DNA from 3 places in the Stutzerimonas sp. NM35 genome. Region 3 is predicted to be linked to each of the others. Evidence: predicted binding sites of a transcription regulator. Region 3 holds the regulator's gene; each other region holds the start of a gene.

What was found. The regulator FliA, encoded in region 3, starts transcription of late flagellar genes. The targets are predictions, from matches to a motif close to CTAAAGTTTNNNNNNNNNNNGCCGNTAA.
Region 1: ACYCFC_RS00495 (flagellar protein MotY) is a predicted target of FliA. The motif match lies at 5,816-5,843, and genes of this name have one in related genera.
Region 2: ACYCFC_RS09525 (flagellin) is a predicted target of FliA. The motif match lies at 6,485-6,512, and genes of this name have one in related genera.

What each region holds. Positions count from the first base shown of each region.
Region 1 covers NZ_CM137728.1:97,394-107,896, forward strand. Annotated here, with positions in the region: gene ACYCFC_RS00465 (disulfide isomerase DsbC N-terminal domain-containing protein) at 1-251, shown strand, start outside; gene ACYCFC_RS00470 (GFA family protein) at 347-844, shown strand; gene ACYCFC_RS00475 (homoserine dehydrogenase) at 1,053-2,357, shown strand; gene thrC (threonine synthase) at 2,448-3,857, shown strand; gene rnt (ribonuclease T) at 3,968-4,642, opposite strand; gene pyrC (dihydroorotase) at 4,639-5,682, opposite strand; gene ACYCFC_RS00495 (flagellar protein MotY) at 5,878-6,771, shown strand; gene ACYCFC_RS00500 (argininosuccinate synthase) at 6,867-8,084, shown strand; gene gloA (lactoylglutathione lyase) at 8,245-8,637, shown strand; gene ACYCFC_RS00510 (PA3496 family putative envelope integrity protein) at 8,689-8,868, opposite strand; gene nth (endonuclease III) at 8,978-9,616, opposite strand; gene ACYCFC_RS00520 (electron transport complex subunit E) at 9,716-10,429, opposite strand; gene rsxG (electron transport complex subunit RsxG) at 10,426-10,503, opposite strand, start outside.
Region 2 covers NZ_CM137728.1:2,026,307-2,036,809, forward strand. Annotated here, with positions in the region: gene ACYCFC_RS09480 (hypothetical protein) at 1-125, opposite strand, end outside; tRNA gene ACYCFC_RS09485 (tRNA-Met) at 327-403, shown strand; tRNA gene ACYCFC_RS09490 (tRNA-Met) at 574-650, shown strand; gene ACYCFC_RS09495 (antitoxin Xre-like helix-turn-helix domain-containing protein) at 782-1,186, shown strand; gene ACYCFC_RS09500 (RES family NAD+ phosphorylase) at 1,180-1,878, shown strand; gene fliT (flagellar protein FliT) at 1,963-2,250, opposite strand; gene fliS (flagellar export chaperone FliS) at 2,317-2,697, opposite strand; gene fliD (flagellar filament capping protein FliD) at 3,305-4,690, opposite strand; gene ACYCFC_RS09520 (flagellar protein FlaG) at 4,757-5,170, opposite strand; gene ACYCFC_RS09525 (flagellin) at 5,206-6,387, opposite strand; gene ACYCFC_RS09530 (Fic family protein) at 6,974-8,521, shown strand; gene ACYCFC_RS09535 (hypothetical protein) at 8,596-9,090, shown strand; gene ACYCFC_RS09540 (RES family NAD+ phosphorylase) at 9,235-9,753, opposite strand; gene ACYCFC_RS09545 (MbcA/ParS/Xre antitoxin family protein) at 9,750-10,121, opposite strand; gene ACYCFC_RS09550 (glycosyltransferase) at 10,393-10,503, opposite strand, start outside.
Region 3 covers NZ_CM137728.1:551,301-561,803, reverse strand. Annotated here, with positions in the region: gene ACYCFC_RS02640 (chemotaxis protein CheA) at 33-2,207, opposite strand; gene ACYCFC_RS02635 (protein phosphatase CheZ) at 2,219-3,013, opposite strand; gene ACYCFC_RS02630 (chemotaxis response regulator CheY) at 3,034-3,408, opposite strand; gene fliA (RNA polymerase sigma factor FliA) at 3,675-4,400, opposite strand; gene fleN (flagellar synthesis regulator FleN) at 4,418-5,245, opposite strand; gene flhF (flagellar biosynthesis protein FlhF) at 5,337-6,617, opposite strand; gene flhA (flagellar biosynthesis protein FlhA) at 6,633-8,753, opposite strand; gene sodC (superoxide dismutase [Cu-Zn] SodC) at 8,974-9,495, shown strand; gene flhB (flagellar biosynthesis protein FlhB) at 9,572-10,503, opposite strand, start outside.

The DNA.
Region 1 (10,503 bases), 450 kb from region 3:
TGATGAGCCACGGCGCCAGTACGCTGACCAGCGTCTGGTGCGCCAAGGACCAGCAGGCTGCGATGAACAAGGCCAAGGCCCGCGAGGACGTGCCGGTCGCTACCTGTGACAGCCCTGTTGCCGGGCAGTACGAGCTGGGCCAGATGATCGGCGTGCAGGGAACCCCTGCGATCATTCTCGCCGATGGCCAGATCATCCCCGGCTATCAGCCGGCGCCTCAGCTTGCCGAGCTGGCACTCCAGGCCAAGTGATGGCGGAGGCGCCTTCTCCAGGCGCCCGGCTGCACACCGGTTGAACTGCATCGCTCCCCGCGTTCAAAGTCTGAAGACATGCGAAGGGGGCGATCATGAAACTTGAAGGGTCCTGTCACTGCAAGGCCGTGCGTTTCTCGCTGGAATCGGCCACGCCTTATCCATTCATGCGCTGCTATTGCTCCATCTGTCGCAAGACGGCAGGTGGCGGCGGTTATGCGATCAACCTCGGCGGCGACTACCGGACGCTGGCGATAGAAGGGCGGGAGCACCTGAGCGTCTATCGGGCGCGTATGGTCGATCCTGAAACCGGCGCGGTCACCTTCAGCGAAGGGCAGCGTCATTTCTGCAGGCACTGCGGCAGTGCGCTCTGGCTATGGGACCCCGGCTGGCCGGAGCTGGTCCATCCGCATGCGTCGGCCATCGATACCGATCTACCCACGCCGCCCGAACACACTCACCTGATGCTCGACTCCAAAGCCAGCTGGGTCGAGCCGGAGATCCATGAGGGCGATAAATGCTTCGCTGACTACCCGGACGAGTCGCTGGCCCAGTGGCATGAGCGCCTCGGCCTGGGCGGGGCGGAAAGCTGAGCCCGTAGGGCCGAACTCGTTCGGCTTTTGCGCGGCGACGATGGCCGAATGAATTCGGCCCTCCAGATACTCTGTCGTATCGACCCGGAACGGGTACAGGCCTTGGTACACCTCCAGCCGATTTGACTAAATCCCGTGCGCTTCGTAATGTGCGACTCTTTTGTTCGGCTGGTGTGTCCGGTCGTTCGCTGGCAATGGGGAGTGCAGCTTGAAACCGGTGAAAGTTGGCATCTGTGGGCTGGGAACCGTCGGTGGCGGAACCTTCAATGTGCTCAAGCGCAATGCCGAGGAGATTGCCCGTCGCATCGGGCGTGGAATCGAAGTCGTGCAGATCGCGACCCGTCATCCGAATCCCCGTTGCGACACCGGTAGCATCGCCATTACCGACGACGTTTTCGCCGTCGCCGGCAACCCCGAAATCGATATCGTCGTCGAGCTGATCGGCGGCTACACCCTGGCCCATGAGCTGGTGCTCAAGGCCATCGAGAACGGCAAGCATGTGGTCACCGCGAACAAGGCGCTGATCGCCGTGCACGGCAACGAAATCTTCGCCCGCGCCCGTGAAAAGGGCGTCATCGTCGCCTTCGAGGCCTCGGTGGCAGGCGGCATTCCGGTGATCAAGGCGATCCGCGAGGGCCTGGCGGGCAACCGCATCAACTGGCTGGCGGGCATCATCAACGGCACCGGCAACTTCATCCTGACCGAGATGCGCGAGAAGGGTCGCACCTTCGAGGACGTGCTCAAGGAAGCCCAGGAGCTGGGGTATGCCGAAGCCGATCCGACTTTCGACGTCGAAGGCATCGATGCCGCACACAAGCTGACCATCCTCGCGTCCATCGCCTTCGGCATTCCGCTGCAATTCGACAAGGCCTACACCGAGGGCATTTCGCAGCTGACCACGGCGGATGTGAATTACGCCGAGGCGCTGGGTTATCGCATCAAGCACCTGGGTGTGGCGTGCCGCACCGACGCCGGCATCGAGCTGCGCGTGCATCCGACGCTGATCCCCGCCGACCGCCTGATCGCCAACGTCAACGGCGTGATGAACGCGGTGATGGTCAATGGCGATGCCGTGGGCTCGACGCTTTATTACGGTGCCGGCGCCGGCATGGAGCCGACCGCCTCGGCGGTGGTCGCCGATCTGGTGGACGTGGCGCGCGCGCTGAGCGCCGACCCGAACAATCACGTGCCGCCCCTGGCGTTCCAGCCCGACGCACTGTCGGCTCATCCGATCCTGCCGGTCAGCGATTGCGAGAGCGCCTATTATCTGCGCATCCAGGCCAAGGATCATCCAGGCGTGCTGGCCCAGGTCGCGACCATTCTTTCCCAGCATGGCATCAACATCGAGTCGATCATGCAGAAGGAAGCCGAAGAGCATGACGGCCTGGTGCCGGTCATCCTGGTCACCCATCGGGTGGTGGAGCAGCGCATCGACAACGCCATCTCCGCCCTCGAAACCCTCGATGATGTGGTTGGCAAGGTCGTGCGCATCCGGGTAGAGCAACTCGCTTGAGGCTGAAGGCTGGAGGCTGGACGAAAGTGCTTTTGCGTTCAGCCTCCAGCCTTCAGCGCTGTTATCGGCTTTTATGAAAGGTTTTTAGATATGCGCTATATCAGCACCCGTGGCCAGGCTCCGGCCCTGAATTTCGAAGATGTGCTGCTGGCCGGGCTGGCCAGCGACGGCGGCCTCTATGTGCCGGAGAACCTGCCGCGCTTCACCGTCGAGGAAATCGCCTCCTGGGCCGGCTTGCCGTACCACGAGCTGGCGTTCAAGGTCATGCGTCCCTTCGTGGCAGGCAGCATTCCTGATGCCGATTTCAAGCAGATTCTCGAAGAAACCTACGGTGTATTTGCCCACAGTGCGGTCGCACCGCTGCGCCAACTGGACGGCAACGAATGGGTGATGGAGCTGTTCCACGGCCCGACCCTGGCGTTCAAGGACTTCGCCCTGCAACTGCTCGGTCGCCTGCTTGACTACGTCCTGGCCAAGCGCGGCGAGCGGGTGGTGATCATCGGCGCCACGTCGGGCGATACCGGTTCGGCGGCCATCGAAGGCTGCCGCCGCTGCGACAACGTCGACATCTTTATCCTGCATCCGCACCAGCGCGTGTCCGAGGTGCAGCGCCGCCAGATGACCACCATCTTCGGCGATAACATCCACAACATCGCCATCGAGGGCAACTTCGACGACTGCCAGGAGATGGTCAAGGACAGCTTCGCCGACCAAGGCTTCCTCAAGGGCACACGTCTGGTGGCGGTGAACTCGATCAACTGGGCGCGGATCATGGCCCAGATCGTCTACTACTTCCATGCGGCGCTGCAGCTGGGCGGTCCGGCGCGTTCCGTGGCGTTCTCGGTGCCGACCGGCAACTTCGGCGATATTTTCGCCGGCTACCTGGCACGCAACATGGGCCTGCCGATCAGTCAGTTGGTGGTCGCGACCAACCGCAACGACATCCTGCACCGCTTCATGAGCGGTAACCGCTACGACAAGGACACCCTGCATCCGTCGCTGTCGCCGTCCATGGACATCATGGTCTCGTCCAACTTCGAGCGCCTGCTGTTCGACCTGCACGGTCGCAACGGCGCCGCCGTGGCCGAGCTGATGAGCGCCTTCAAGGCCAGCGGCAAGCTGTCGGTCGAGGAAGAGCGCTGGACCGAGGCGCGCAAGTTGTTCGATTCCCTGGCCGTGGACGACGAGCAGACCTGCAAGACCATTGCCGAGGTGTTCGCGGCCACCGGCGAAGTGCTCGATCCGCATACCGCGATTGGCGTCTATGCCGCGCGCGAATGCCGCCGCAGCCTGGCAACGCCGATGGTGACCCTGGGCACCGCGCATCCGGTGAAATTCCCCGAGGCGGTGGAGAAGGCCGGAGTCGGCAAGGCGCTGGAATTGCCGGCGCACCTGGCCGACCTGTTCGAGCGTCCCGAGCGCTGCACCGTGCTGGCGAACGACCTCAAGGCCGTGCAGGCCTTCGTCAGCGAGCATGGCAATCGCGGAAAGCCGCTTTAAAGGCAAAAGGCGACAAAAGCGCTGGAGGCTGAAAGCTGGACGAAAGGACCACTGCGAGTCGCTTTTTCGTCCAGCCTCAAGCCTCCAGCGCTTTGTCGGCCTCACCGCTGTTAGTCGTCAAACTCTTCCCAGCCGCCCATTTCCTTCCAGCGGTTGACGATGCCGCAGAACAGCTCGGCGGTCTTCTCGGTGTCGTAGCGTGCCGAGTGCGCTTCGCGCCCGTCGAAGTCGATGCCCGCAGCCTGACAGGCCTTGGCCAGGACGGTCTGGCCGTAGGCGAGGCCGGCGAGGGTGGCGGTGTCAAAACTGGAAAAGGGGTGGAAGGGGTTGCGCTTGATGTCGCAGCGGGCAATCGCCGCGTTGAGAAAGCCCAGGTCGAAGCTGCTGTTGTGCCCGACCAGAATGGCGCGTTTGCAGCCGGCGGACTTGACCGCCTTGCGTACGCCGCGGGTGATATCGCCCATTGCCTGTGCTTCGGGCACGGCCATGCGCAGGGGGTGATCCAGCTTGATGCCGGTGAACTCCAGCGCGGCGGCTTCGATATTGGCGCCGGCGAAGGGCTCGACACGGTAGAACAGGGTGTCCTGTGGATAGAGCAGGCCCTGTTCATCCATGCCGATGGTCACCGCGGCGATTTCCAGCAGGGCGTCGGTGGCGCAGTTGAAGCCGCCACATTCGACGTCGACCACCACCGGCAGGAAGCCCCGAAAGCGCTGCGCCATGGGTGAGCGAGACTTGCCGGAGAGGTTGTTGTCCTGTTCGTCGTCGAACGAGTCCTCGCTCATGCGTTTGCCTCCAGTCGCCATTGCAGGGTTTCGCCGGCGCGCAGGGGCACCAGGTTGTGCTCGCCAAAGGGCAGGTTGCCCGGCACGCTCCAGGGCTCGCGAACCAGTGTGATCTGCTCGGTATTGCGCGGCAGACCATAGAAATCGGCGCCGAAATGGCTGGCAAAGGCTTCCAGGCGGTCCAGCGCATTGCGCTGTTCGAACGCCTCGGCATAGAGCTCGATCGCCGCGAAGGCGGTGTAGCAGCCGGCACAGCCGCAGGCGTTTTCCTTGGCGTGCTGGGCATGGGGCGCCGAATCGGTGCCGAGGAAGAATTTCGGGCTGCCGCCGGTGGCGGCGTCGAGCAGCGCTTCCTGGTGAACGTTGCGCTTGAGGATCGGCAGGCAGAAAAAGTGCGGGCGAATGCCGCCCACCAGCATGTGGTTGCGGTTGTAGAGCAGGTGGTGCGCGGTGATGGTCGCGCCGACATTGCTGGCCGAAGCCTCGACGAACTGCACCGCGTCACGGGTGGTGATGTGCTCGAATACCACTTTCAGCGTCGGAAAGCGTTCGGTGATCCGGCTCATCTGCTCCTCGATGAAGTATTTCTCGCGGTCGAAGATATCGATTTCCGCACGCGTCACTTCGCCATGCACCAGCAGCGGCAGGCCGACCTCGGCCATGGTTTCCAGTACCGGGAAAATATTCTCGATGCGGGTCACGCCGGAGGCCGAGTTGGTGGTGGCGCCCGCTGGATAGAGCTTGGCCGCGTAAACATGGCCGCTGTTCTTGGCCGCGCGAATCTCGTCGGGCTGCGTGCCGTCGGTGAGATAGAGCACCATCAGCGGCTCGAAGGCGTTGCCCTTGGGACGTGCGGCAATGATCCGCTGGCGATAGTCGTGCGCTTCGGCGGCATTGCGCACCGGCGGCACCAGGTTCGGCATGACGATTGCGCGGGCGAATTGGCGTGCGGCGTCCGCCACGGTGTGTGTCAACGCCGCGCCATCGCGCAGATGGATATGCCAGTCGTCGGGACGAAGGAGAGTAATGCGATCGGACATGCGGGTTTCCAAGCGGATCAAACGTGCGCGAATGCTACCGGAAATGCGAGGAAAAATCGCCGCAGGCGGGATGCGGCGAGCTGAAAGGACCCCGTTGCGTGACGGCAGCGCCGCTGGAATGAAGATCTGCGCGTTCAAGTTTTTGCAGGGCGCACCGATACACAGGTTGAATGTTCCTTCCCCGTGGAGCCTCGTGTGCGCCTGCGCCCTCTTATCCTGGCTTGCCTTCTGGCCTCGCCGGCCAATGCCCTGACTTTCCAGACGCGTCTGGAGAGGGTGCAGTGGCAGGTCGAGGGGGACCAGTTCGAGTGCAGACTGGCGCAGCCGATTGCCGGCTTTGGTCGTGGCGAGTTCGTGCGGCGTGCCGGTGAGGAGGCGATCTTCCGCCTGCATTCGCCGGAGCGCTGGCTGGGCGCCGGTTCGGCGACGCTGCTGGCCGCCGCCGCGCCCTGGCAGCCGGCCCGTAGCGATATCAACCTGGGCGTGGTTTCCGTGGGTGAGGGCGATATCCCGTTCAACAGCTCGCATCTGCAGGCCGGGCGCCTGCTCAGCGGGTTGCTCGACGGGCGCAGTCCGGTGGTGCGCCATCGCACGCTGCATGGTGGTGAGGCGCTGGAAGTGCGCCTGCTGCCGGCGCGTTTCGGCAAGGCCTATGAGGATTTCCGTGGCTGCACGGCGAAGCTGCTGCCGGTGAATTTCGATCAGATTCGCAAGTCGCAGATCGGCTTCCCCAGCAGTGACGTGACACTCGATGCGCTGGGCCAGGCCAAGCTCGATATCATCCTGCAATACCTGCGTGCCGATCCCACGGTCAATCGTATCCAGCTCGACGGCCATTCCGACAACAGCGGCAACCGGCTCAGCAACCGCGACCTTTCCCGGCGTCGCGCCCTGGCTGTGGAGGAATATCTGCTGGCCAACGGCGTGCCGAAGGAGCAGATCACGTTGCGCTTCCATGGTGAGCAATATCCGCTGGTGCCCAACCGGAACGCGGCCAGCCGCGCCAAGAATCGCCGGGTGAGCCTGAGCCTGTATCGCGAGCCGGCCACTACCACAGCCGCTGCCGAAGCTGTCAGTCCGTCGTCCTGACGGCAATCGGGCCATGCCAGGGGCTGTGCCCCTGTAAAACCAACGTCGCGACCAGTAGAATTGTCGTTTTCCTTCAATCCCGGGAGTGGATGGCAATGGCCGACGTAAAGAAGGTAGTCCTGGCGTATTCCGGTGGCCTGGACACCTCGGTGATTCTCAAGTGGCTGCAAGATACCTATAACTGCGAAGTGGTGACCTTCACCGCCGACCTCGGCCAGGGCGAGGAGGTCGAGCCGGCCCGCGCCAAGGCCAAGGCCATGGGTGTCGAGGAAATCTATATCGACGACCTGCGCGAAGAGTTCGTGCGCGATTTCGTGTTCCCGATGTTCCGCGCCAACACCGTCTACGAAGGCGAGTACCTGCTGGGCACCTCCATCGCCCGCCCGCTGATCGCCAAGCGCCTGATCGAGATCGCCAACGAGACCGGCGCCGACGCCATCTCCCACGGCGCCACCGGCAAGGGTAACGACCAGGTGCGTTTCGAGCTGGGCGCCTATGCGCTCAAGCCGGGCGTCAAGGTTATCGCCCCCTGGCGCGAGTGGGACCTGCTGTCGCGCGAGAAGCTGATGGACTACGCCGAGAAGCACGCCATCCCGATCGAGCGCCACGGCAAGAAGAAGTCGCCGTACTCCATGGACGCCAACCTGCTGCACATCTCCTACGAGGGCGGCGTGCTGGAAGACACCTGGACCGAGCATGAAGAGGACATGTGGCGCTGGACCAAGTCCCCGGAAGCCGCGCCGGACACCCCGACCTACATCGAGCTGACCTACCGCAAGGGCGATATCGTCGCCATCGACGGCAAGGAGCTGAGCCCGGCCACCGTGCTGGCCGAGCTGAACCGCATCGGCGGCGAGAACGGCATCGGTCGTCTGGACATCGTCGAGAACCGCTACGTGGGCATGAAGTCCCGTGGCTGCTACGAGACCCCTGGCGGCACCATCATGCTCAAGGCCCACCGCGCCATCGAGTCGATCACCCTGGACCGCGAAGTCGCGCATCTGAAAGACGAGCTGATGCCCAAGTACGCCAGCCTGATCTACAACGGCTACTGGTGGAGCCCGGAGCGCCTGATGCTGCAGCAGATGATCGACGCCTCCCAAACCACGGTGAACGGCGTGGTACGTCTGAAACTGTATAAGGGCAACATCATCATCGCCGGTCGCAAGTCCGACGAGTCCTTGTTCGACGCCAACATCGCTACCTTCGAGGATGATGCCGGCGCCTACGATCAGGCCGACGCCGCAGGCTTCATCAAGCTCAACGCCCTGCGCCTGCGCATCGCCGCCGGCAAGGGTCGCAGCCCGCTCTGATGTCGTTGTAGGAGCGAGGGGGACGCCTAGTTCTTGCTTGCGAAGCTTCACTTGTGAATGATCGCGAGCAAGCCCGCTCCTATATAAACACCGCGACCCCGGCCACAAGCCGGGGTCTGTGTTTTGATCGTGAACAGGTTCTTTGACGAGGAGAAACCCGATGAGACTACTCCACACCATGCTCCGCGTCGGCGATATGGACAGATCCATCGCCTTCTACACCGAAGTGCTGGGCATGACCCTGCTGCGCCGCAAGGATTACCCCGACGGCAAGTTCACCCTGGCATTCGTCGGTTACGGAGACGAGGCCCACAACAGCGTGCTGGAGCTGACCCACAACTGGGGCGTCGAAAGCTATGAGCTGGGCACCGGCTACGGGCATATCGCCCTGGAAGTGGAAGACGTCTACAAGGCGTGCGAGGACATTCGCAGCCGTGGCGGCAAGATCACCCGCGAGCCGGGGCCGATGCTGCATGGCAGCAGCATCCTGGCTTTCGTCGAGGACCCGGATGGCTACAAGGTGGAGCTGTTGTCGCCAAACCGCGGGGACTGATTCCTGAATGACCTGGCAGAATGAAAAAGCCCCGGATTCGGGGCTTTCTGCTTAAAGATCGAAGTCGAACTCGTTGAGCTGCTTGCGCAGTCGACGCTCTTCGAGCAGGTTGTCGATGATGCGGCGCTTGGTCAGGTTGGTCTTGGCCACTTCGACCGGGGCTTCTGCGGTATCGTCTTCGTCCTCACCGACGAAGTCGTCTTCAATCTCGATTTCTTCTTTCTCGGACACTTGTCTTACTCCACGGCTAAGGCGCGCTGATGGCGCACCTTATAGCGACAAAAAACAAGGCCGTAAAAAAGATTTTTTCAATCGCCCGATAGCTTTTACCTCCAAGCGCTCAATCGTCGGAGGTCTTGTGCTTGTATTCGCACAGGTCTTCGATACGGCAACTGCCACATTGGGGTTTGCGTGCCTTGCAGACGTAGCGTCCATGCAGGATCAGCCAGTGATGGGCATCCAGCAGATAGTCCTTGGGCACGAACCTGATCAGCTTGCGTTCGACTTCCAGCACGTTCTTGCCGGGGGCGATGTTGGTGCGGTTGGCGACGCGGAAGATATGGGTGTCGACGGCCATGGTGAACTGGCGGAACGCGGTGTTGAGCACCACGTTGGCCGTCTTGCGACCGACGCCGGGCAGGGCTTCGAGGTCTTCGCGGTTGTCCGGCACCTGGCTGCCATGCTTCTCGACAAGGATGCGACAGGTCTCGATGACGTTCTTCGCCTTGCCCCGGTACAGGCCGATGGTCTTGATGTACTCCGACAGTCCCTCGACACCCAGCGCGTAGATCGCCTCCGGCGTGTTGGCGACCGGATAGAGCTTGGCGGTGGCCTTGTTGACACCGACATCGGTGGCCTGCGCGGAAAGGATCACCGCGATCAGCAGCTCGAACGGCGTGCTGTAGGCCAGCTCGGTCTTGGGCTCGGGGTTGTCTTCGTGGAAGCGGCGAAAGATTTCCCGGCGTTTTTCGGCATTCATGCAAACAGCTCCAAGCTTCAAGCCACAAGCGTCAAGCCGGGGCCGATAACGATGTCAGGGTCGCTGCCGCTTCTACTTGCCGCTTGTAGCTTGTGGCTTTCATTCAATCACCCCGGTCACCCGAACCCGGCGGCTTTGTACCGCAGCTTCGGGCTGCTGCGCCCTGGCGCGCTCGGCCAATTGCAGGTCGATGCGGTTCTTCAGCGCGATCAGCAGGCCGAGGACGATAAAGGCGCCGGGCGGCAGGATTGCCAGCAGGAAGCCCTTGTAGTCGCTGAAGACGGTGATCTGCCAGTCGGCGGCGATGGGGCCGAACAGCAGCTGCATGTTGGCGAACAACGCGCCGGTACCGAACAGCTCGCGCAGACCGCCGAGCACCAGCAGCACCAGCGCGAAGCCCAGCCCCATGACCAGGCCGTCGAAGCTGGCGATCAGCGGATTGTGCTTGGCGGCGAAGCCGTCGGCACGACCGAGGATCACGCAGTTGGTGGTGATCAGCGGAATGAAGATGCCGAGGATCTGGTAGAGCTCGTAGGTGTAGGCCTGCATCAGCAGCTCGATGCAGGTGGTCAGCGCCGCGATGATCATCACGAAGGCCGGCAGGCGCACCGCCGTGTTGACCACGCCGCGCACCAGCGAAACGCTGAGGTTCGAGCAGACCAGTACCAGCGCGGTGGCCAGGCCAAGGCCGAGGGCGTTGACCGCGGAGTTGCTGACCCCGAGCAGCGGGCAGAGGCCCAGCAGCTGTACCAGCGCCGGATTGTTCTTCCAGAGGCCGTTGAGGCTCAGTTCGCGATAGCTGGGTGTGCTCATGGCGTGTCACCTGTCTGCTCGGATTGCGGATCAGTGATCTGCATGTCGTCACGGGTTGCAGCGCTGCCGGCGCG
Region 2 (10,503 bases), 1.5 Mb from region 3:
ATCGAACCATTGCCTGCCCCACGGTCGACCGGGCCAGTATTCTGGGCCACAGACTCCTGAGCGCTTATCCCCATGGCCGCAAGCATCGCTGCACAGCCAAACGTACATACAAGAAAGCGTCGCATGAGCACACCTCCACCATTCACCTGAATGCTTAGGCAAGCAAACGGCCAGCAAGTGCGCCACGCACCAGATCGGATGGCTGATCGACGCAGCACTTTGCCGTAGCGAAGGCTCGGCAATCATCCAAGCATTTGATGGCTAAATACTTTTCCAAACATAAACCGTGACAACAGTTCGGAAAGCTGTAGAATGCCGGCCACAGACGCGGGATGGAGCAGTCTGGTAGCTCGTCGGGCTCATAACCCGAAGGTCGTCGGTTCAAATCCGGCTCCCGCAACCAAATACGAAAGGCCACTCAGAAATGAGTGGCCTTTTGCATTTTGGGGTGCACCAGGTCGAACAGTGCACCTGCATCCCGACTGAACGCTAAGCTTAAGCGCCTGAAGAAACGCTTTCCGGCGAAAGTGAGTTGACAGAAGCACGGCAGCCTGTAAAATGCCGGCCCACAGACGCGGGATGGAGCAGTCTGGTAGCTCGTCGGGCTCATAACCCGAAGGTCGTCGGTTCAAATCCGGCTCCCGCAACCAAATACGAAAGGCCACTCAGAAATGGGTGGCCTTTTTTATTGGGCAATGAATACTCTAGAGCACCCCGGCAATTGATCTATAGACTCATTTAATATACTTTCGAGTCTACAGAGCATTACCAAGGGGCAGCCATGACAACAGCCATTCAAGCTCTCGACTTTTCAAAAGAGCAATGTGTTGCCGGCCTGCGTGCAGCACTGCATATCCTGGACAAATGGACCGCCTCCTCCGAGCAGGCCTGCCGGATCCTGCGTATTTCACGCAGCACTTACACCCGCGCCAGGCAACGTGATTCCGAGTGGTCCGTCGGACTGGACGCCGACCAACTGCAGCGCATCAGCATGGTGTTGAATATCCATGCAGCGCTTCGCCTCATTTTCGACAATCCCGAAAATGTCTATGGTTTCCCTACGATGGAAAACCACAATGAATTCTTCAATGGGCGCACGCCGCTGGACATCATGGCTCAGGGCGACATGATCTCCCTGTACGAAACGTTCAGGCGGATCGACGCCCTGAGGAGCGCTCAATGGTGACTCTTGGCAGCCTCGCCGTTTCAAGCGGCGAGAGCCTTCAGGCTTACCGCCTGGTCAACTCCAGATTTCCGCCCATTGCCTTGTTCGATGATGTCGCTGATGCCAGGGACTTCGACGCGATATACCAGCTGCAGGCAATCACGAACCCAAGGCTGCAGAACGAAATTGGCCGACTGGAGCTGGTTGCTCGCGACGAAATCCCTTTCGGCATTCCTGGCTGCTCCTATGCAACAGCCCCTTTCACCCACGTAAACCCGGACGGGTCACGCTTCAGCGATGGCAGCTTCGGCATACTCTATCTGGCCGACAGGATGGACACCGCGATTGCCGAGGTGCGTCATCACCAAGGGCGCTACTGGTCGAAGGTGCAGGGTCTGAATTACGAGAGATTTACCTTCAGAGGCCTGAGCTGCAGCTTTAGCGATGCCCGGATGAGAGACGCCACGGTGATACCGCTGACCGATCCGGTATACGCCCCGGATGACTACAGTCACTCTCGACGACTGGGGCACGAAACAAAACGGGAAGGATGCCCTGGCTTGCGCTACAACTCGGTCCGCTCTCCAGGCAACGTCTGCTGGGCTCTGATGACCCCAAGGTCTGTGACATCGATGATTCAGACCGCCCATTACGAGATGATCTGGAGTGGCCAAATCATCAGTGTCAATCAAATCACGACACTGACCCTGTAGACCTTCATCTCTCTGAAGTCGGCATAGCTGTCGGATTACGCCTACGGCTAATCCGAGCTACAGGGACGATAGTTTCGGCAGCCTTCAGCCAAGGCTCTCGTATGCCCGATTGACCTGCTTTGACTGATTGAGCCTGGTCAGATCGGCGGCGATTCTTTCACGCTCTTCCCGAGCTGCGTGCTGCAGCTCGGCATAGAGTTTCGACAGGGCCTCGACCTGCTCGCGCAGTGCAGGGTCGCCATTGTCACCTACTTCGCCAACCAGCTCGCGGCACTGCACATCCAGCGCGCCTATCGCTTCCCAGTCCAGCTGAGCCAGCGCTTCACGCAAATCTGCCTGGAGCGCTTCAAGTGACTGAATAATGGGTTGCATACGTGCCTTCCGAGAGTCCAACAGTTGACGATGCGCTCGTCATTAACAGGTCGCTGATACCCAGCCCTACTGGGCGATACCGTCCCAGCCGGCTTTGACTTCGCGCAACAACCCGGCTACCTCATCGAGAATTGTCGAATCGTTTTTCAGGTTCGCTTCGAGCAAGCGAGCAGTCATGTAAGCGTAGAGGTTATCCAGATTAGCCGCCACTTCGCCGCCCGCCTCCTGGTTCAGGGCCTCACGCAGCCCTCCAACGATATCCACTGCTTTGCCGATCAGTGTGCCCTTCAGCGCCACATCGCCCCGCTCCATCGCGCCACGCGCCTGGGCAAGACGAGTAAGGCCACCCTCCATCAACATCTGAATGAGACGGTGCGGGCTCGCATCCACAAGCTGCGCATTGGTATTGACCGATTGATACTGCTTCATGGCTGCCATTGCATACATGGGAATTGCGCTCCATTTGTGGCGGGAATAACCCTTTATCGGCATGCCTCACCGTAGCTTTAACGGGGCGGTCAATAAAGTTCCGGAGCAGGTTTCACGCTACAGACATGCTGGGCTCTTGCCTTCGTGGGAGCGGGCCATGCCCGCGAAGTGATTCCGTATCGAAGTATGGGCTTTTGTTCGCGAGCATGGCTCGCTCCTACAAAACGCGTAGGGTGGATGTCGCTTTTTACATCCACCGCGACTCCGCCTCGGTGGATCGGTAAAGCGTGATCCACCCTACCGGGCTGCCACAGGATCGGTATGCACGCGGCCATCGTGGGAGGGGCCTTGGCCGCGAATGGAGCCACGCCGATGCTCGGGCATCGATTCGCGGACAAGTCCGCTCCCACAAAAGCAGGATTGCTCCACCAACACGTAACGGGGACATAGCCGAATGAATTCGGCCCTACAGAAAACCCGAAGATTGCGCGGCGACAATAAAAAGCCCAAGCACCCAGTGGCCTCCGCTTGCACAGGATGTGCGGTGTGCGCAGGGCTTCGTGGGAACGGTCCAGCTCGCGCCTACAAGGGCAAGAGCGGCGCTACGCCTTACGGTCGAGAGCGCTTATTTACTGCTCTTCTTGACCACGCCTGGCAGGCTGGAAAGAGTAGATTCCAACCAACTGCTGGTATTGGAAAGCTGCGCGACCATGCTGTCCATGGCGTTGAATTGGGAATAGAGACGAGCAGTCATCGACTCGATCCGCAGCGTCAGCTTCTCGCGCTGGGCAGCGATATCGGATTTGGTTGCCTCCAGGCCGGAAACCCGCTGCGCCAGAATACCCCCGGTCTGATTGAAACCATCGACCCGATTATTCAGACGGCTCATCAACCCTGCTTCACCGGTAAAGAAGCTCCCGACGGCATCGAAATTATTCTCGAGCGCAGTCTTCAACTTCTTGTCATCGATCGCCAGCGTACCATCCTTCTGGGTGGTGATGCCGAGATCGGACAAAATCCGCACGCCGCCATTCTCCCCTCCAACCGAAATCAGCTCGTTCTGGATGCCGGAAAGTATGCTGCGAACGCTGGAGTCACCCACCAGCCCCCCAGTCGACGGTATACCGTCCTCACCGATCTTGGTCACCCTGGTCAGCGAGTTGGTTGTCTTGATCAGATTGTTGTAGGCATCGACGAACTTCTTGATGTTGGCGGTCACACCATCCTTGTCCTGTGCAACCGTGACCTTAATCGTCTTTTTATCATCCGCCGCAACCAGATTCAGCGTCACGTCGGGAATGGCGTTTTCAATCTTGTTGGCCGCGCTTTGCATCGCCAAACCGTCAATGCTGAATTTGGCGTTCTGCGCGCGCTCCAGCACATGAGCCGACCCTTCAGATGTATCAATGTCCAGTTCTTCCAGCCCTTCGCTGGCGCTGATGGAAACGTCCTTGCCCACCCCCGTATTGGTGGAAGACATCACCAGACGCGTCTCCCCCGAACTGGGATCGGTCAGCAGATTGGCGGTAACGCCCGAATCCTTGAGCGCCGCATTCAGCGCATCCTTCACTTGCGTCAGCGAAGCACCTTCGCCGATTGCAACATCAATGCCTTGTCCGTCACCCACCTTGACCGTCAAAGTGCCGGCGGCGGACGTTTCGAAATCACTGGCCAGCGCGGAAGTAGCCGTTTTGCTACCTGTGGCCAACTGTTCGATCTTGACGTTGTAGGTGCCCGACTGGGCAGTCTTGCTGGCCGTAGCGGTCAGCAGATCGGTATTGGACGATTTGGCGGAACGGTTCTCGAACAGTTTGATGTCGTTCAGATCCTTGAGCGCCGTCTGGAAGCTGCTCAAGGCCGTACGCAGCGTACCCAATGCGGAAATCTTGGTGGTGTTGGCAGTCTCCAGGCGGGCCAACTGCGCCTCTTTTGGCGCCTTCTCCGCTGCAACCAAAGCACCGACCATCGCATCGATGTCCATGCCTGAGCCAATACCTGTGATACCTGCCATTTCCATCACCTCGTCATAGGGTTGACGTTTTAAAGCCAAAGCCCAGCAACAGCAAGAATCGCGCCGCTACGCTTGGGCCTTGAACAACAGACTGCGTGCCTCTTCCAGGTTTTCGGCCAGACGCAGCGCTTCTTCAGTGGGAATTTGCCGCACCACCTCGCCCGTAGAACGATCCGTCACCTTGACGACCATCTTGCCACTGGAATCATCCAGATCGAAACTCAGATCACGGCGAATGGTCTGTACGAAATCCTTGATGCTCGCAACGGCTTCACCAAGCGATTCGACGCTAACCGCCTGCTGCTGTTCGGCTGAAGCAGCATTACCGGCAACCGCGGAATCGCTCTGCCTGCCCGTAACACCTCGCGGCGCCTCCTGCTGCCCCTGCGCCTGTGCCGTTTGGGTCGGTAGCCGGGTTGAAATCGCAATATCCATTTTTATCACCTCGCAACGGCAAAACGGGAGGAAGCGCTCAAGCACTTCCTCCCGCAGTTATTGCAGACCTACCTGTTCGCTTACTGCAGGAGGCTGAGCACCGCCTGCGGCAGCTGGTTGGCCTGGGCCAGAATCGCCGTACCGGCCTGCTGCAGGATCTGGTTCTTGCTCAGCGCAGCAGTTTCAGCGGCGTAGTCGGTATCCTGGATACGACCTTTCGCTGCCGAGACGTTTTCGCCGATGTTCTGCAGGTTGGCAATGGTGTTCTCGAAGCGGTTCTGCACCGCACCGAGCTCGGCACGCTGTGAGTCGATGGACTTGATCGCCTCGTCGATCGCCAATACGGCAATCTGAGCCCCCTGAGCAGTCGTCAGATTGATTTCCTTTATCGTAGTCTGAGTACCGTCAACCGGGTCAGTCGCGGTACCCGCTGTAACCGTTGCAGCTCCGGTAGTGGTAACGGTCACACCGCTTACTGCTGCTTGAGTAGCATCTGCATCGCTGCCTTTGGAGACAATAGTTATCTCGCCAGCATCACTGACGAAAGCACCCACGCCCGAGTTGGTATCGTTGATTGCCGCAGCAATCTTCTGATTGACGTCTTTGGCAGTATCACCGGCCTTCAAATTGGCATCTACACTATACGTTTTACCGTTGACCGAGAACCCTACCGTGACTGAACCACTTGCAGCCAGTTTCCCGCCTGTATCGCTAATCGTCGCAGCTTCGAGCGTCGTTTCGAAGTGCGTGGCCTCAAGCGATTTAGAACTCATCTCGCCGATGGATACACTGATCATCTCGTTGGCAGCCGCACCGACCTGGAAGCTGGCAGTTCCGAAGTCGCCATTGAGCAACTGACGACCACCGAAAGTAGTAGTGTTGCTGATACGATCCAGCTCTTTCTTCAACTGGGTGACTTCATCGTTAAGTGCGGTACGCTCAGAGTCGCTGTTGGAGCCGTTGGCCGCCTGCAGGGACAGGTCACGCATACGCTGCAGGATATTGGTGGACTGCTGCAGAGCGCCTTCAGCGGTCTGCGCCATGGAAATACCATCGTTGGAGTTCTTCACCGCAACATTCAGGCCGCTGATCTGGCTACCCAGGCGGTTGGATATCTGCAGGCCGGCGGCATCGTCCTTGGCGCTGTTGATACGGCTACCGGTGGACAGGCGCTGCATGGTGGTCTGCAGTGCACTGGAAGAATTGCTGAGGTTGCGCTGAGTGTTCAGGGAAGCAACGTTAGTATTGACGGTCAAAGCCATGATGTGTGTCCTCCATCGGACCTAGCTTGTTTGCCTGAGTGTGCGACCTTGGGGAGGGAACTTACCCAGGCACCCATAAAGTTCGCATTCAATCTCTATTTCGGCGCTGACCTCGAAAGCTTTAGGGGAGTGGCGAGAAAAATTTTCCTGCTCGCTTGACTTCCCCATGACTGCCGGCCATGCATACAGCATTTCGGCAGGCATGCAGAAAACCTGAGCGGTGGGCTTGAGCTACACAGGCATTGCACCGACCTTGTGGGAGCGAATTCATTCGCGAGCTTTTCATGGCGCCCCGCCTAAAAGCTCGTGGACAAGTCCACTCCCACGATGGCCCGGTACAGTGTCTGGTCCCCCTGTAGGCAATTTCAGTTGCGAATAAAACCGGCGCCAGGGCTGAAACAGGCCACATTTCACATGCCTTCGTGCTGCTGACCTGGCAAGCAAAGGCTTCGTGGCTCAAGCCACACACAAAAGCAGGATTACCCCACCAGCACGCAACAGGGCATGACCTAAATTTTGTATACCCAGATTCCAATATTTCAAATAATGTTCGTCCTGTTCAAATAATCCTGTCCTGGAGCAGCGGATGAAGAGCCAGCTCGTCGGCTACGCCTTTCTGGTCGAGGCCATGAAACTGAAGGTCTTCTCAATCCGCTGCCCCGCGGTGATCAGGCCCGTCACGCGGATCGAGCTGCTGGGCGGCGAACTCGCGGTGCCCCAGCGCCTTGCGCCACCATCAGGCGACTACTGCGCCCATATCCTGTTCGCACTCAAGCATGAAGGAGTCAACCTGGGCGTGCTGGCCCAGGCGCTGCCGCGCATCCCAGCCGATGCCATGCTGACCGAGCTGCGCAAGGCACCTGGCGGTGCCTATATCCGCAAGGCCTGCTTTCTCTGGGAAGCATTCAACGGAACCCGCCTGCAGCACGACGCCAGCCCGCGGGGTGCCACGACGCCGCTGTTCGATCCGATTCGCTACATCACCGGTCCTACACGGCGCGATGCCCGCTGGCGGGTGGACTTCAATGGCCTCGGCACACTCCGCTACTGCGCCACGGTGAAGCGGACACCCGAGATCGAGGCGCTGCTGGCGCTGGACATTCTCGGCAAGTCTCGGGACTTCATCGGCGCCCTGCCCACGGGCATGATGGACAGGACCCTGAGTTGGGCCTATCTGCACGAAACCCACGACTCGTTCGCCATCGAACGAGAAGCGCCCAGTGCCGACAAGGCCGAGCGCTTCGTCCAGCTCCTGAAGCAGGCCCATGAGCGCCAGCCCCTGAGCGAGGTCTATCTGGTCGCCCTGCAGAACGGCACGATCAGCAATCCGTTCGACCGGGCGGCAGCCTTCCGCCACGAACAGAACCACTTGAACAACGGCCTGCGCGGCGCAGCGGGTGTGACCTACGTTCCACCGCCTGCCGAACTCTGCCGGGAGCTGATGGAAGAGCTGATGCGCTTCGCCAATGAAGCGCCCTTGCAGATCGACCCACTGGTCGCCGCCGGCATCACCGCCTTCGGCTTCGTCTTCCTGCACCCGTTCATGGACGGTAACGGTCGCCTGTCCCGCTTTCTGATCCACCAGGCACTATGCCGAAGCGGTGCCATGAGCCACGGCCTGCTGTTGCCCGTGTCGGTCGCGATGAAGCGCGAGGAACAGCGGTATCTCGACGCCCTGCAAAGCTTTTCGCGACCAGCCCGCGAGTTCTGGCGAGTGCTCTGGCTCGATGCAGACAACCTGAGCTTCGAGTTCACCGGGGCTGAGGGCATCTATCGCTACTGGGATGCCACCGCATGCGTGGCTTTCACCTTGGAAATGGCCAGGCAGGCGTTGGAAGTCGAACTGCATGAGGAAACCGAATTCCTCCAAGTCTACGACCGGGTATTCAAAGCCGTCGACGCACGCTACGACGTACGTGGCAGCGACCTGACGCAACTGGTAATGATGTGCCTGAGCAACAACGGCAGTGTCTCGCGCAACCGCCGCAAGCAGTTCCAGTACAGCGTGCCGCAGGAAGTGTTCGACTTCATCGAGGACCGAGCACGGGAGGTGCTGGCCGAGCAAGCGGCGGAGAGGCCGAGTCCGCCTGCGTCATCAGCAATCCATCGAAGGTTGGTGCGTGTGAGAAGCTGAATCAGCATTGAAATTGTTTTGCTACTACGCTGCTTTGTGTGGCCATCGTCACTCAATAGCACAAGGAGCAAGTCATGAAAAAAATCATCTGGATGCTGCTCTTGGTTCCACTGACTGGATGCTTTCACCATACAGCCAAGGAGAACGTGAACACGAAAACAGACGCTTCATCAATTGACCTAGTCGAAGCGATGCGGCAGGTGGGAAAAGGGCTGACCGAGATGCGCAATGCTCAAGGTGGCGTGAAAACCGGACTTATAGCTGATACAGCGACTGTGACGTTCAATATTTCGGCAGACAGTAGCTATGGCGGCAAACTGAAAGTGGATCTATCAGCCCCGATTATCAGCGAGGGGGCTGGAATTGGTGGAGAGGTTAATTCTCAGCAAGAATCGAAAAGGTCTAATTCGGTGACAGTCACATTCAAGAACATACTGACAATACCGAAAGACACCGTGGGGCATGCGTTAGCAACATCTACTGCCACGAGCAAGGAGAAAAATGGACTCTTAAAAGCCATGGAAGAAATGGACATCCAAATACAAAAGCAGATTGGCGCTGACCGCTGAGGCGTTCGTGAAGAAGAAAGCTCTCCCGCGAGGGGCTTTGTGTTTGGCTATATCCCCGTTACGTGTTGGTGGAGTAATCCTGCTTTTGTGGGAGCGGATTTATCCGCGAATTTCGCGGCTGAAGCCACACAGAAGAAGGCTTACTCAGAGCTGAGCGAGCCTATGCAACGCCCCATCCGGGTCGTAAACGCGCAATTGCGCCGGTGGTCTGGCCGAACTGCTGTAGATCACCAGGTTGGTCCCCCCTGGCCGCGCCTGGGAGGGAAACAGGATGCCGTCCAGACCGACCGCCACCACGTCGTCGGCCATATACCAGGTCGGCGGCTCGACGTACCTGCCGAACCATTCCGCCCGCCAGTCCACTGCGAAATCGGCCCACAGCGATGACCAGTGCTCGGGATCGAAACCAGCGCTCAAATCGGCCACGCGCAGCCCACTGACGAAGAAGGTGCAGATCGTACCTGGGCGCAGCCATGAATTGTCCTGCTTGTACTCCGCCAGCGCCGTCGCCTCATCCAGCGATAGGTACAGCGCCTCCTGCTTGGGGCGATTGAAACGGCCACCCTGGCGCGCCGCGCCCATACCGGATAACGGCGAGCTGGCGTAGGCCGGCACGATGACCCGGTAACAGGCCTCGTCCGCACCAAGGGTTCTCGAAATCATCCAGCAGCACCGCCAGCGAGGGACTCCAGATAGGCGATCACCGCATCGGCCCGCCCTTCTTGAATCAAGTCATCGGCAGTCTTGTAGCCGAAGGCCCGCAGCGGCTCATTGCGGAGCAGGAAGGCAGCCCGCTCCAGGTTTCCAGTCATCTCGGTGGCAACGGCCAGCACCTTCACCATCTCCTGCAGGTACTTCTGCAACTGCGGGGCCTGGGGCCGGGCAGTCGGGGTGTTGCGATGCACATGAGCGCGCTCGGCCAGCTCCTGTACCCGAAAGCCGAAGAAGTCACCTACCTTGGCCGGCGACAAGTATGGGGTATTGGGTTCGCGAAACCGCTCAACGAAGGGTTCTTGCAGGACGGTATTCATGATGTATCACCTGGCACAAAGAGCACGCACTTATTTTGCACTCAAAATACTCTTTATACAAACGATGCTACGGCTGAAAGGAGGACAGTCAACTCATAAAAATCCTCACGCTTGTAAGGATTGCGCAAGAAAACAATCTGACCGCCTCGTAATCCACACGATCTTGAGGATTCATTTTTACCCTGGACGATGGGATAGACCTGCTCCTTCATCCTCAAACGCCATATCAATTAGCAAACCCATATGGCGTTTTCTTCAGCGAGACCTCAGCTCAATCCGGCAACCACGCCTTGCGCCACGCCTCGAGGTTTTCACCCTCAAGCATCCAGCCGTTCAGTACAGCGGTGCGTAGTTCATCCCCCGCCCTGGCGGCGGCATCGAG
Region 3 (10,503 bases):
CAGCGCTCCCCCAGGGAGCGCTGTCCAACTGATCAGATCCTGCGTGCGTAACGCTTGAGCATGCTCGGCACATCGAGGATCAGAGCTATCCGACCGTCGCCCGTGATGGTCGCACCGGACATGCCTGGTGTGCCTTGCAGCATCTTGCCCAGCGGCTTGATCACCACCTCTTCCTGGCCCACCAGCTGATCGACGACGAAGCCGATGCTCTGGTTACCGACACTCAGGATCACCACATGACCTTCGCGCTGCTCCTCCTGCTGCGCGTCCTTCACCAGCCAGCGCTTGAGATAGAATAGCGGCAGCGCCTTGTCACGCACGATCACCACTTCCTGACCATCGACGACATTGGTGCGGGACAGATCGAGATGGAAAATCTCGTTGACGTTGACCAGCGGAAAAGCGAATGCCTGGTTGCCCAGCATCACCATCAGGGTCGGCATGATCGCCAATGTCAGCGGCACTTTGATCACCACGCGCGAGCCCTGGCCCTTGGCGGAGAAGACATTGACCGTACCGTTGAGCTGGGAAATCTTGGTCTTGACCACATCCATGCCGACGCCACGACCGGAGACGTCGGAGATCTCCGTCTTGGTCGAGAAACCCGCCGCGAAGATCAGGTTGTAGCACTCCAGATCACTCAGTCGCTCGGCTGCATCCTTGTCCAGCATGCCCTTCTCGATAGCCTTGGCACGCAGGATGTTGGCATCCATGCCTTTGCCGTCGTCACTGATGATCAGCAGGATGTGATCACCCTCCTGCTCGGCGGACAACACCACCTTGCCGGTGCGCGGCTTGCCTGCGGCTTCGCGCTCATCCGGCATCTCGATGCCATGATCGACCGCGTTACGCACCAAGTGCACCAGCGGATCGGCCAGAGCCTCGACGAGGTTCTTGTCCAGATCGGTTTCCTCACCGATCAGCTCAAGATTGATTTCTTTCTTCAGGTTGCGCGCCATGTCCCGGATCAGACGCGGGAACCGACCGAAGGCCTTCTTGATCGGCTGCATGCGCGTTTTCATCACCGCGCTTTGCAGGTCGCCAGTGACCACGTCGAGATTGGACACTGCCTTGGACATGGCCTCGTCGCCGCTGTCGGCACCCAGCCGCACCAACCGGTTACGCACCAGCACCAGCTCGCCGACCATGTTCATGATCTCGTCGAGCCGCGCCGTATCGACGCGTACCGTGGTTTCGGCTTCACTGGCCGGTTTTTCCGCCGCGGCCCTGGCAGGCGCGGCGGCAGCCTTGGCGGGTGCGGCTACGGGTTTCGCTGCAGCAGCTTTCGGCGCGGCGCCCGGCTTGGCTGAAGCGGGCGCAGATGCTGGTGCGACCACTTCCGCTTCGAACTTGCCTTTGCCATGCAACTGATCGAGCAAGGCCTCGAATTCATCATCGGTGATGTGATCGCCGCCTGCAGCGGGAGCAGAAGCGGAAACAGTCGTGGTATCGGCGCTTGCCTGCTGCGGCTCAGCGGCGGCAGGTACTTCGGCGAACTGTCCCTTTCCGTGCAACTGATCGAGCAGCGCCTCGAACTCATCGTCGGTGATCTCATCGCTGACAGGCGCCTCGCTAGCCCTGGGCGCAGAAGCAATCTGTGCGGCGCCGGAATCGATCTTGAACTGTCCCTGGCCATGCAGCTGATCGAGCAGCGATTCGAATTCAGCGTCAGTAATCTCATCGTCAGCGACGGCAGCAGAGGCGTTGCCCGCCGCATCGTCCAGCGCACCGAGCAACTGCTCGAACTCGTTATCCGCAGTCGCGGCTTCAGGCTCTGGCGCAACAGCGACAGGCTCGGCAGCCGGGGCATCCATGCTGGCCGGCTCGGCCAGGCGCGCCAATGCGGCCAGCAGTTCAGGTGTAGCCGGGGTCACTTCAGTGCGTTCACGCACCTGATTGAACATGGCATTGACGGCGTCCAGTGCCTGCAGCACGACATCCATCAGTTCCGGTTCAACGCGACGCTCACCCTTGCGCAGGATGTCGAAAACGTTTTCGGCGATATGGCAGCACTCGACCAGCTCATGCAGCTGGAGAAAGCCGGCACCGCCTTTTACCGTGTGAAAACCGCGAAAAATCGCATTGAGCAAGGCGGTATCGTCGGGGCTGCTTTCCAGCTCCACCAACTGCTCTGACAATAGTTCGAGAATCTCGCCGGCCTCTACCAGGAAGTCCTGGAGAATCTCCTCATCGGCGTCGAAGCTCATATTCACATCCCCTAAAAGCCCAGGCTCGAAAGCAGGTCGTCGACATCATCCTGACCGGACACGACATCCTCTCGTATATCGGCATGCATCTGCGGACCTTCACCATTGGAAGATTCTTTTTCTCGTTTTTGTCTTTCCTGCTCCAGGCGTATCGACTCGCAGTCGTGCCGGATACCCGCCATGCGATCGACCTGACCGGCCATCAGCACAAGATTGAGCAGGTTGCTTTCGAGCTCGCTGACCAGTCGGGTGACCCGCTTGATCACCTGCCCGGTCAGATCCTGAAAGTCCTGAGCCAGCATGATTTCGCTGAGATTCTGCGAGAGCTGACTGCCATCGTTCATGGAGCGCTGAAGAAACGAATCGACCCGGCGGACAAGATCCCTGAACTCTTCAGCATTCATGTCCCGGCGCATGAAGCGCTGCCAGTCAGCCGTCAGGCTCTGGGCTTCGTAGCTGACGTAGTTCACCAGTGGCGTCGACTCTTCCACCAGATCCATGGTGCGATTGGCCGCCTTTTCGGTCATCGTCACCACATAGGAAAGGCGATCGGTCGCATCGGTGATCGGCGATGGATCGCCGCCCGTGGCGCTGGTATCCATCTCGAGCTTGACGATGGCGTTGTGCAGTTCGCGCGTGAGCTTGCCGACCTCATGATAGAGGCTGTTGTTGCGAATCTGATTAAGCTCATTGAGCATCTGCGCAGTATCATCCAGGCGGCCTTGCTGCAGACTTTCGAGCAGCTGAGGCGCACGGGCTCGCAGAGTCGCTTCAAACTCCACAAGACTTTGTTCTGCTTGCGTCATAGTACCCTCGCGGCGCTACTTCAGCCGTTGACGCGCTCGAAGATCTTCTCGATCTTTTCCTTGAGCACCTGGGCCGTGAATGGCTTGACCACGTAGCCGTTAACACCGGCCTGTGCGGCTTCGATGATCTGGTCGCGCTTGGCTTCAGCGGTGACCATCAGGACCGGCAGGTGCTTGAGGCGCTCATCGGCGCGCACATGACGCAACAGGTCGATGCCGCTCATGCCGGGCATGTTCCAGTCAGTCACGAGGAAGTCGAAACTGCCACTCTTGAGCATGGGCAACGCGGTGGTGCCGTCGTCCGCTTCGGCGGTATTGGTGAAACCCAGATCGCGCAAGAGGTTCTTGATGATCCGTCTCATCGTCGAGAAGTCGTCAACGATGAGGATTTTCATGTTCTTGTCCAAGTACACCTCCGTAAATCCCGAAATCCCCAAAGCCCTGCTCACGGCTTTTCTGCGGGCTTCATCGATAAAGCCTGTAGGGCACCTCTAAAAACTACCTGCGTTGTCATCGCTGCGTTAAAAACAGGCTCAAAATGCTCATTTACAACTCGTAAACTGCGCTTTTTCGCCTGTTTTTGCCTTGCGCTGACTGCCTCGCCTACGTTTCTAGAGGCGCCCTGTAGAAAGCGGCCTCGAATGCTTTTTGCAAACCGGCGTCAGCGCGCGCGCCACTCACCGAGGCGGGCACGCAAACGTGCCGCGCATTGACTGTGCAACTGACTCACCCGCGACTCGCTGACCCCCAGAACCTGGCCGATCTCCTTCAAGTTCAACTCTTCGTCGTAGTACAGCGAAAGCACCAGCTTTTCACGTTCCGGCAGGTTGCTGATGGCCTCGGCCAGCGCCTGCTGAAAACGCTCGTCTTCGAGATCACGAAACGGCTCGGGATGCGCGCTGGCGGCATCTTCACCGAACTCTCCGTGCTCGCCTTCCTGAAGCAGATCATCAAAACTGAACAGGCGGCTGCCCAGAGTGTCACCCAGAATGCCGTAGTACTCATCCAGACTCAATTCAAGTTCGGCTGCAACCTCGTGATCTTTAGCGTCGCGACCGGTTTTCGCCTCGATGGCCCGAATCGCCTCGCTGACCATGCGCGAGTTGCGGTGCACCGAGCGCGGCGCCCAGTCGCCCTTGCGTACCTCATCGAGCATGGCCCCGCGAATGCGAATACCGGCATAGGTTTCGAAGCTCGCGCCTTTTCCCGAATCGTATTTCTTCGATGCCTCGAGCAGCCCGATCATGCCGGCCTGCAGCAGATCATCCACCTGCACGCTCGCCGGCAAGCGCGCCAACAGGTGATAGGCGATGCGCTTGACCAACGGCGCGTACTGGTCGATGAGCTGGTATTGCGAGTCTTTTGCCTGAGCCTTGCTGTAATACATACCCAATCCAGCCGGTGTCATTCGTGAGTGTCTGCGGCGGGCCTGACAAGGCGCTCCACAAAGAACTCCAGATGGCCGCGCGGAGTTGCCGGCAGCGGCCAGGTATCCACTTTCTGTGCGATGGCCTTGAACGCCAGCGAAGACTTGGCGCGCGGGTACGCCTCATAGACGGCACGCTGCTTCTGTACGGCCTTGCGCACAGATTCGTCGTAGGGCACCGCCCCCACATACTGTAGCGCCACATCGAGGAAGCGCTCGGTCACCTTGGCCAGTTTGGCGAACAGATTGCGCCCTTCCTGCGGTGCGTGTGCCATGTTGGCCAGCACGCGGAAACGGCTGATGCCGTAGTCACGGTTGAGCAACTTGATCAGGGCATAGGCGTCGGTAATCGACGTCGGCTCGTCCGTCACCACCAGCAGGACTTCCTGTGCGGCGCGGACGAAACTCACCACACCATCACCGATACCGGCGGCGGTGTCGATGATCAGCACGTCGATATCATCGCCAATGTCGCTGAATGCCTGGATCAGCCCAGAGTGCTGCAGACTGGACAGCTGCACCATGCTCTGGGTCCCGGAAGCCGCGGGCACGATGCGTATGCCGCCCGGCCCCTGGATCAGCACATCGCGCAGATCACATTCGCCGGCGATGACATCGGCCAGGGTACGCTTGGTGGTCAAACCCAGCAGCACATCGACGTTGGCCAGGCCAAGGTCGGCGTCGAGCAGCACCACCCTGCGACCGAGATCGGCCAACGCCAGCGCCAGATTGACCGACACGTTGGTCTTGCCGACGCCACCCTTGCCGCCAGTCACTGCAATCACCTGTACGGGATGAGTACCCATTTTCACACGCCTATATCTTGCTGGGGCCACAGGGCCATCGATGCGTTCAGCCGGAACGCGTCTTCATTGTCTGTATCACGGGACCAAGCCTTCATCCGACCTTCCGTGATGATCCGTTGTACAACCCGGTAAACATGTCTGCCATGGTCTCCTCGCTGGGAGACTCGTCCAATTGCAGGCTTACCGCCCGACTGACCAATTGATGACTGCGAGGCAACTGCAGGTCATCAGGGATGCGCGGTCCATCGGCCAGATAGGCTATCGGCAGATGCTGGCTAATCGTTAGCCCAAGCACGTCACCCAGGCTACCGGCCTCATCCAGCTTAGTCAGGATGCAGCCCGCCAGCCCGCAACGGCGATAGTTGTGCCAGGCTGCCTTCAATACCTGGCTCTGGCTGGTTGCCGCCAGCACCAGGTAGTTTTTCGATTTGATGCCACGATCGGCCAGGGTTTCGAGCTGCATGCGCATCATCGCATCACCTGCCGGAAGCCCGGCGGTATCGACGAGAATCAGGCGTTTGCGCGCCAGGGGCTGCAGCGTCTTGCCCAGCGGCTGGGCAGGGTCGATCTGAACGACTGGCACATCGAGGATACGACCCAGCGTTCTCAGTTGCTCCTGAGCGCCGATACGGTAGTTGTCCATGCTCGCCAGGGCGATACTCTGCGGCCCGTACTTGAGCACGTAGCGCGCCGCCAGCTTGGCCAGCGTGGTGGTCTTGCCGGCACCGGCCGGGCCGACCAGAGCGATGACGCCGCCCTCTTCCAGCGGCTCGACCTTGCTGACCTTGATCGATTGCGCCAGATGCGCCAGCAGCATGCGCCATGCCTGACGCGGCTCGGCCACGGTGGACACCTTCTCCAGCAGGCTGCGCGACAGATCAGCCGGCAGGCCGATACGCTGCAGACGGCGCCAGAGGCCAGCCTGCTGCGGGCGGCGGCTTTGCTCCTGGCCCCAGGCAATGGAGCCCAGCTGCACTTCGATCAACTCGCGCAGGCCTTGCAACTCACTGTGCATGGCCTCGACCGCACGGGAATCGAGCGAAGCCGTCGGTGCGGAAGGTGTCGCCTGGGCGACCGCAGCCGGCTTATCGTCAAGCAGTTGACGGTCCTTGCCGGCCTGCGCGCGTGACGGCGCACTCAGCTCGGCGTGGGCGCTGGCGATTCGCGCCTGGGTCTTGCGCAGTTCGGCCTCGAGCGCCGCATTCGGTTGCTTCGAGACGACCGGTTCCATCGGGTAATCGAGCACAGCGGTCAGCTCGACGCCGCCGGCGACACGGCGATTGCCCGTAATCACGGCATCGGCGCCCAGCTCGTCACGAATCATCTTCATGGCGATGCGCATGTCGGCTGCGAAGAAACGTTTGACCTGCATGGCCTGTACCCTCGGTTAATTCTGACCCACCGTCGCAACGATGGTGACCTGCTTGTTATCCGGTATTTCCTGGTAGGCCAGGACATGAATGCTGGGGACCGACAGGCGGGCGAATCGCGACAGCATCGCGCGAACCGGGCCAGCTACCAGCAGAATCGCCGGTTTGCCCAACATTTCTTGACGCTGTGCGGCATCTACCAGTGACCGTTGCAACTTTTCGGCCATTCCCGGCTCCAGGAGAATACCATCGTCGGCCCCCTGGCCAGCCTTCTGCAGACTGTTGAGCAATATCTGTTCCAATCTGGGTTCCAGAGTAATCACAGGCAGCTGCGGCTCTAGTCCCACAACGTTTTGCACGATTGCACGGGAAAGCGCGACCCGCACCGCCGCCACCATCGCGGCGGGATCTTGACTCTTGGCCGCGACATTGGCGATGGCCTCGGCGATGGTGCGGATATCACGCACCGGCACCTGCTCCTGCAGCAACGCCTGCAGCACCTTGAGCAGCGTCGAGAGGGAAATCATCCCCGGCACCAGCTCCTCGGCCAGCTTGGGCGAACTCTTGGCCAGCAACTGCATCAGTTGCTGGACTTCCTCGTGCCCCAACAGCTCATGGGCATGCTTGTGCAGGACCTGATTGAGGTGAGTCGCGATCACGGTGCTGGCATCGACCACCGTGTAGCCGAGCGACTGCGCCTGATCGCGCTGGCCGGCCTCGATCCACACCGCCTCCAGACCGAACGCCGGGTCCTTGGCCGCGATGCCGTTGAGCGGGCCGAACACCTGCCCCGGATTGATCGCCAGCTCGCGATCGGGATAGACCTCGGCCTCGGCCAGGCTCACGCCCATCAGCGTCAGCCGATAGGCATTGGGCAGCAGGTCGAGGTTGTCGCGGATGTGCACCGATGGCATCAGGAAGCCCAGGTCCTGGGAAAGCTTCTTGCGCACGCCCTTGATCCTGGCCAGCAGTTGCCCGCCCTGGTTGCGGTCGACCAGCGGGATCAGCCGGTAACCGACTTCCAGGCCGACCATATCCACCGGCGTGACGTCGTCCCAGCCCAGTTCCCGGGTTTCCGCCGCACGCTGTGCCGGGAGCATTTCCTGCTGCGTCTGGACTTCCTGCTCAGCCTTCAGCTTGACCTGCTTCTGGCGATGCCAGATCCAGTAGGCGCCGGCTGCGGCCACGGCACCGAGCCCGAGAAACGACATATGCGGCATGCCGGGAACCAGGCCCATGGCAATCATCAGCCCCGCGGATACGGCGAGCGCCTTGGGCGAGGCGAACATCTGCCGGTTGACCTGCTGGCCCATATCCTCGGAGCTGGTGACGCGAGTGACCATGATCGCCGCCGCAGTGGACAGCAGCAGCGACGGAATCTGCGCCACCAGGCCATCACCGATGGTCAGCAACGCATAGATCTGCCCGGCTTCGGAGAAGCTCAGGCCATGCTGGAGCATGCCGATGCCCATCCCGCCAAGCAGGTTGATGAACAGGATCAGCAGGCCGGCAATGGCGTCACCGCGAACGAACTTGCTGGCACCGTCCATGGAACCGTAGAAATCGGCTTCCGAAGAAACCTCGGTGCGGCGCTTTTTCGCTTCCTCCTGATCGATCAGGCCCGAGTTCAGGTCGGCGTCGATGGCCATCTGCTTGCCCGGCATGGCGTCGAGGGTGAAGCGCGCGCTCACTTCGGAAATACGCCCCGCACCCTTGGTCACCACGACGAAGTTGATGATCATCAGAATCGCGAAGACCACGATACCCACGACGTAATTGCCGCCGATCACCACATTGCCGAAGGCTTCGATCACATGACCGGCGGCGGTGCCCCCCTCATGACCGTGAATCAGCACGACCCGGGTAGAGGCGACGTTCAGCGCCAGACGCAGCAGCGTGGCGACCAGCAGCACGGTTGGAAAGACGGCGAAATCCAGCGGTCGCAAGGCATACACGCTGACCAGCAGCACGACGATGGACAGTGCGATATTGAAGGTGAACAGCACGTCCAGCAGGAACGGCGGCACCGGCAACATCATCATGCCGAGCATCACCAACAGCAGCAGCGGCACGCCGAGATTGCCTCGGCCAGCGCTCGCCAGGCCATTGCCTATCTGGATGATTTGCGTGCGATCCAATTTGAACCCCGGTAGAGCAGAACAAAGAATTGACGCAAACGCGCCCTGCCTCGGCTATAGCAAGAAGGGGTCCAACTTGCCGAGCCGCCATCTGCCCGGCCCGACCGCCATCGAACCGAGCCAGTCCCTGACAGTCTCAAATCCAGGGCCGTCGACAGACAGAAACGCCGATGCCCTTTCCGGCAGCAGTTGCCTCACCTCACTTAACAGGAGTCTTGCCATGAAACAGTGGTTTATCGCGGCACTCGCCAGCTGCACGGCGCTGGGCCTGCAGGCCGAAACCCTCAGCGTGCCGATCAATGCCGTATCGGCCCAGGGTGTCGGCGAATCCCTCGGCAACGTCAGGATCGAAACCAGCCAGTACGGCCTGGTATTTCGTCCCGAACTGTCCGGCCTCGACGCCGGCACCCATGGCTTCCATCTGCATGCCAAGGGCAGCTGCGAGCCCGCCGAAATCGACGGCAAAACCACCTCTGCAGGTGCAGCAGGCGGGCATTGGGACCCGAAGAACAGCGGCAAGCACGGCGAACCCTGGGGCGATGGCCACCAGGGCGATCTGCCGGCGCTGATGGTCGATTCCCAGGGCAAGGCCAACCAGCCGGTTCTCGCGCCCCGGCTGCAGAGCCTCGGCGATATCAAGGGCCTGGCGCTGATGGTGCACAAGGGCGGCGACAACCACGCCGACCATCCCGAGCCACTCGGCGGAGGCGGCGCCCGGGTCGCTTGCGGGGTGATCAATTAAAAGCCGAAAAAGAGCGCTGGAAGCTGAACGATATTGAAATCATCCCGCTTTCCAGCCTCCAGCGCTCTTGTCGGCTTTATGCGTCCCGACGCAAATCCGGCGGAATCGGCAGGTCGTTCAGGGGCTCGGGCCGCTTGCCCTTGCCCGAGCGGTACTGGCGCAGCTGGTAGACATAGGCCAGCACCTGCGCCACTGCCAGGTAGAGGCCAGCCGGGATTTCCTGTTCCAGCTCGGTGGAGTAATACACCGCCCGCGCCAGCGCGGGCGATTCGAGCACGGTCACCTGATGCTCCTGAGCGATCTCGCGAATCTTCAGGGCCACGAAGTCGCCACCCTTGGCCACCAGTATCGGCGCACCGCCCTTGCCGCCGTCATATTTCAGCGCCACGGCAAAGTGGGTCGGGTTGGTGATCACCACATCGGCCTCCGGCACGGCCTGCATCATCCGCCGCTGGGCTGCCTCGCGCTGCAGCTGGCGAATCCGCGACTTGACCTCGGGCTTGCCCTCGGCGTCCTTGTATTCGTCCTTGACCTCCTGCTTGGTCATCATCAGCTTCTGCTTGTTGTCCCAGAGCTGGAAAGGCACGTCCACCAAGGCGATCAGAATCAGCCCACAGGCCATCCACAACGCACACCAGCCGACGACTTCCACGCTATGGGCAATGGCCAGCTCCAGCGGCTGCTTGGCGATGGACAGCAGATCGTCCTGATAGGCATTGAGCACCAACAGCGCCACCGTCAGCACCACCAGGAACTTGCCGAGCGCCTTGAGCAGCTCCACCAGCGCCTTGGCCGAGAACATCCGCTTGAGGCCCGCGCCCGGATTCATTCGGCTGAACTTCGGTGCCATCGCCTTGGCTGAAAACAGCCAGCCCCCCAGCGAGATCGGACCGACGATGGAGACGATCAGCAACACGATCAGCAGCGGCATGATCGCTTCCAGCGCAAGCAAGCCGCTGTTCACCAGCAGCCTGACCATGGAGCTCTCATCCAGCAAGGCTTCACGGC